One region of the Bacillus sp. CGMCC 1.16607 genome, then DNA from elsewhere that is predicted to be linked to it. Evidence: riboswitches for the same ligand, from Rfam matches in the RefSeq annotation. Region 1 holds a riboswitch; the other holds the start of a gene.
What was found. A riboswitch is a leader RNA that binds a small molecule or an ion and turns the genes downstream of it on or off. The one in region 1 is predicted to bind S-adenosylmethionine.
Positions count from the first base shown of each region.

Region 2: linked by a shared signal. The riboswitch ahead of metK (methionine adenosyltransferase) and the one ahead of ACFSO7_RS11135 (methionine ABC transporter ATP-binding protein) in region 1 are both predicted to bind S-adenosylmethionine.

Region 1 is NZ_JBHUJX010000018.1:178,304-180,714, forward strand. It holds gene ACFSO7_RS11130 (methionine ABC transporter permease) at 1-6, opposite strand, end outside; gene ACFSO7_RS11135 (methionine ABC transporter ATP-binding protein) at 1-1,024, opposite strand, end outside; SAM riboswitch class I at 1,124-1,234, opposite strand; gene ACFSO7_RS11140 (O-acetylhomoserine aminocarboxypropyltransferase/cysteine synthase family protein) at 1,375-2,411, opposite strand, start outside.
Region 2 is NZ_JBHUJX010000025.1:956,629-959,039, reverse strand. It holds gene pckA (phosphoenolpyruvate carboxykinase (ATP)) at 1-383, opposite strand, end outside; SAM riboswitch class I at 635-766, shown strand; gene metK (methionine adenosyltransferase) at 971-2,170, shown strand.

The DNA.
Region 1 (2,411 bases):
AACCATTTGTGATCACCTCCACTCCAACTTGCTGTGAGCGAATATAATCAATCGCTTTCGTAATTTCTAGACTCTCACCATCTATATGAACAAACAACGTACCATAAGATCCATTTTGTGTTTGATTGATTTTACCTTGTAAAATATTCACAGTAACCTCATGATGGCGAATTAGATTTGTGATGAGTGGTTGCTCTGCATCGTCACCACCGAAAGTTAATTGGACAATCTTACCCTCTGGATAACGTTTTACTAGGTGATCAGCAATTTCCTTCGTTTCATCAGGCTCCGTAACTTGTTGGACAAATCTTTTTGTAATGGCTTGTTTTGGATTTTTAAACACATCCAAAACAGGACCAACCTCAACAATCTTTCCGCCTTCCATCACGGCAACACGGTGACAAATTTTTTGGATTACATGCATTTCGTGAGTTATTAATACGATCGTTAATCCCAATCTTTTGTTAATATCCACAAGTAAATCTAAAATGGAGTCTGTTGTTTGTGGATCAAGTGCCGAAGTGGCTTCATCACATAATAACACCTTTGGGTTATTAGCAAGTGCACGGGCAATCCCCACTCTTTGCTTTTGCCCACCACTCAATTCAGATGGATAAGCATTCTCCCTGCCATCCAGGCCGACAAGTTTTATCAATTCATCTACTCGTTTTTGTCTCTCCGCTTTTGCGATTCCCGCTATTTCAAGTGGAAAGGCAATGTTTTCTCTTACAGTTCTTGACCAGAGAAGATTAAAGTGCTGAAAGATCATACTGATTTCTTGACGGGCTTTACGAAGTGCACTTCCTTTTATCTTGGAAACTACACGACCTGCAACCGTTATTGTTCCATCAGTTGGAATTTCTAAACCGTTAAGCATTCGAATCAAGGTACTTTTCCCTGCACCGCTATATCCAATGACCCCGAATATTTCTCCCTCTTTTATTTCAATATTGACATCATCGACTGCTCTTACTTTTCCATTCTTGGAAGAGTATATTTTTTGTACATTTTTAATAGAAATCATTTATTTCACCCACTTTATTCCGTAATATCATTGTTTTAGAAAAATAAAACGCCTTTCTGCACAGATAAGCAGAAAGGCGTAATCAGACGATTTCCCTTTCTCTCATCTCCCAAAGTTTACACTTTGTGTGAATTGGCACCATTTCAACATTTGACCGTTGACGGTTGCCGGGCTTCATAGGGCACTTCCCTCCACCTCTCTTGATAAGAGCAAAAACATATCTATATTCAGTTAACACTTTAAAGCGTTTAAGTAATTTTCGTAATCACGAGTGATATCGTATCACGGAAAAAGTAGGGTGTCAATGCATTTTTCTACAATAAAATTTTGGTAATAATCGCTAATAAATACTAAACTTTTAAAGCTCTCGAACGAATTCCTGTCGATATTTCAATTGCTTGCTCAAGATCCTCGATTAAATCTTCGATATGCTCTATGCCCACGGATAAACGAATTAAATCTTCCGATACTCCGGCAGCGATTAATCCATCCTGATCCAATTGCTGATGAGTCGTGCTTGCAGGATGAATGATCAAGCTTTTCGCATCTCCAACATTAGCCACATGTGCCCAGAGCTCTAAAGAATCAATAAGTTTTGCTCCAGCCTCTCTACCACCTTTAATTCCAAACACTACCACTGAGCCTGCACCTTTTGGCAAATATTTCTCTGCTAACTCATAATCTCGGTGATCTTCATGTCCTGGATAAGCGATCCAAGCTACAGCAGGATGCTGTTCTAGATAATGAATCAGTTCTTTTGTATTGGCAATATGTTCCTTCATTCTCACATGCAAAGTTTCGAGACCAAGTGCAAATTGGAACGCATTTTGCGGACTTAAGGAAGGTCCTAAATCACGTAATAATTGAACTCTCGCCTTTATAATATAGGCAATGGGTCCAAGTACCTCACTGTAAACGATATTGTTGTAGCTAGGATCTGGTTCATTGAAACCAGGAAATTTCGATGAACTCCAATCAAACTTCCCACCATCAACAATTACTCCTCCTAAGGTTGTTCCATTACCCAATAACCATTTCGTTGCAGAATGAATAACGATATCTGCTCCATACTCAATTGGGCGGCAAAGGTATGGAGTTGCAAATGTATTATCTACGATGAGTGGTAGCCCATGTGAATGTGCAATTTCTGCAACTCTTTCAATATCTAACACTCGCAATGAAGGATTTCCGATGGTCTCAGCAAAAATGGCTTTCGTTTTGTCTGTTATGGCTTCGGCGAAATTCTCTGGTCGCTCTGGATCCACAAACGTTACTTTAATTCCATACTTTGGTAATGTTGTAGCGAACAAATTGTATGTTCCCCCATAAAGAGTGGAGGCTGATACGATTTCATCACCAGCTTGTGCAATGTTCAAAATAGCTAGAG
Region 2 (2,411 bases), on a different contig from region 1:
CATGCGTATTCATTGACCACTTGAATAGGTAGACGATATTTTTTGTCTGCACCTGCAAATCCTTTAAAAACGAAAATTTCTTCTTTTTCTTGGAGATAATTAATAACTTTCGTGTATAATTGTGTAAAAGCTTCTTCAGAAATAGGTTGATTGGAACCCCAATCGACTTTGTCTTTCACAGAAGCTTCTTCTACGATATATTTATCTTTAGGGGAACGCCCTGTATATTTACCAGTAGTCGCACGAACAGCACCTGTAGAAGTTAATAAACCTTCATTTCGAGTAAGGACTTTCTCTACTAACTGTGGTACAGATAATTGAACTTGCACATTTTCGCCTTGTAATAATACATTTAATTCATTTGTAACACTGACAGAATTCATGTGATGAATACCTTCCTTTACCGTTTTGTTTTCATTATATAGTATTTAATTTTTTGAGTATACCAAATCAATAATAAGAAGTCACTTTATGTTAAATAGTATAACACATTAACTTAATTAGTCTATACTATTCATTGTAAAATATAAAAATAAATTTTGTTAACTTATCGTTCATTTTTTTCGAAAATAAACGATAAAAGGATTGACAAGGTTCGACATATTGATGTATGATTTTTCCTTGAACGGATACTCTCTTATCCCGAGCTGGTGGAGGGACAGGCCCTATGAAACCCAGCAACCTGCCAAGTTAAATAATGGATCAAGTCTGTTATTTTGGAAAAGGTGCTAAACCTGCGCAAGGTATCGACCTTGAACGATAAGAGTGAAAGGCGCGGAACGAACAACCAACAACCTTTCCTCGGAAGAAATTGGGGAAGGTTTTTTTATTTGTTTAGAAAGTGTCTTTTAATAATCACAATAGAGTTTGTTCCTGAATAAACAGTCAACATAAAAACTCTATGCTTTATTCATACTAATAGGGAATGAGTACCGTATCATAATGAGGTTTTTATATAGGAGGAATTCGGATGTCAACAAAACGTCGATTGTTTACTTCTGAATCAGTAACGGAAGGTCATCCAGATAAAATTTGTGACCAAATTTCTGATTCAATTTTAGATGCAATTTTAGCACAAGATGCTAATGCTCGTGTTGCTGCTGAAACAAGTGTTACAACAGGTTTAGTTTTGGTTGCAGGTGAAATTACTACTTCTACATACGTAGATATTCCAAAAATCGTTCGCCAAACAATTAAAGATATTGGTTATAGCCGTGCAAAATATGGTTTCGATTCAGAAACATGTGCGGTTTTAACATCCATTGATGAGCAGTCAGCTGATATTGCAATGGGAGTTGACAAAGCATTAGAAGCTCGTGAAGGACAAATGTCAGAAGAAGAGCTAGATGCAATTGGTGCTGGAGACCAAGGATTAATGTTTGGTTTTGCTTGCAATGAAACGAAAGAGCTTATGCCTCTTCCAATTTCACTAGCACACAAACTAGCAAGACGTTTAACTTATGTACGTAAAGAAGAGATTCTTCCATACCTACGTCCAGATGGTAAAACGCAAGTAACAGTTGAATATGACGAGAACGACAAACCAGTTCGAATTGATACGATTGTTATTTCGACTCAACATCACCCAGAAATTTCTTTAGAGCAAATTCAACGTAACTTAAAAGAACATGTAATCAATCCGGTTGTTCCACAAGAACTTATTGATGAAAATACAAAGTATTTCATTAACCCAACAGGTCGCTTCGTTATCGGTGGACCACAAGGGGATGCTGGTTTAACTGGACGCAAAATCATCGTTGACACGTATGGTGGTTATGCACGTCATGGCGGTGGAGCGTTCTCTGGTAAGGATCCAACTAAAGTAGACCGTTCTGCAGCTTATGCTGCTCGTTATGTAGCGAAAAACCTTGTTGCAGCTGGTTTAGCTGAAAAAGTTGAAGTTCAGTTAGCTTATGCAATTGGTGTAGCACAGCCGGTTTCTATTTCTGTTGACACATTCGGAACAGGAACTGTTTCTGAAGATGTATTAGTGGATCTAGTTCGTGCAAACTTCGACCTTCGTCCAGCAGGAATTATCAAAATGCTAGACCTTCGTCGTCCAATTTATAAACAAACAGCAGCATACGGACACTTCGGTCGTACTGATATTGATCTTCCATGGGAAAGAACAGATAAAGCGGAAAGCTTAAAAGCACAAGCGGCGAAATAATTCAAAATGTAGGGAGTTACAGATCTTATGTAACTCCCGTTTTTATTTCTCGTCAAATATAGTAGGATTAAATCATTAAAATGAGGGTATATTTGTGGTAGTATTAGAAGGTGAATTTTTTAGGCTATTTTCATAAAATTTGTTGATTTAAATGTAGTTTATAGACTTAACACAACAATCTTCGTGAAAAGAGTCTTTTTTAATGATCAAGATAATCAAGACAAAGCGAGAAATGGAGTAG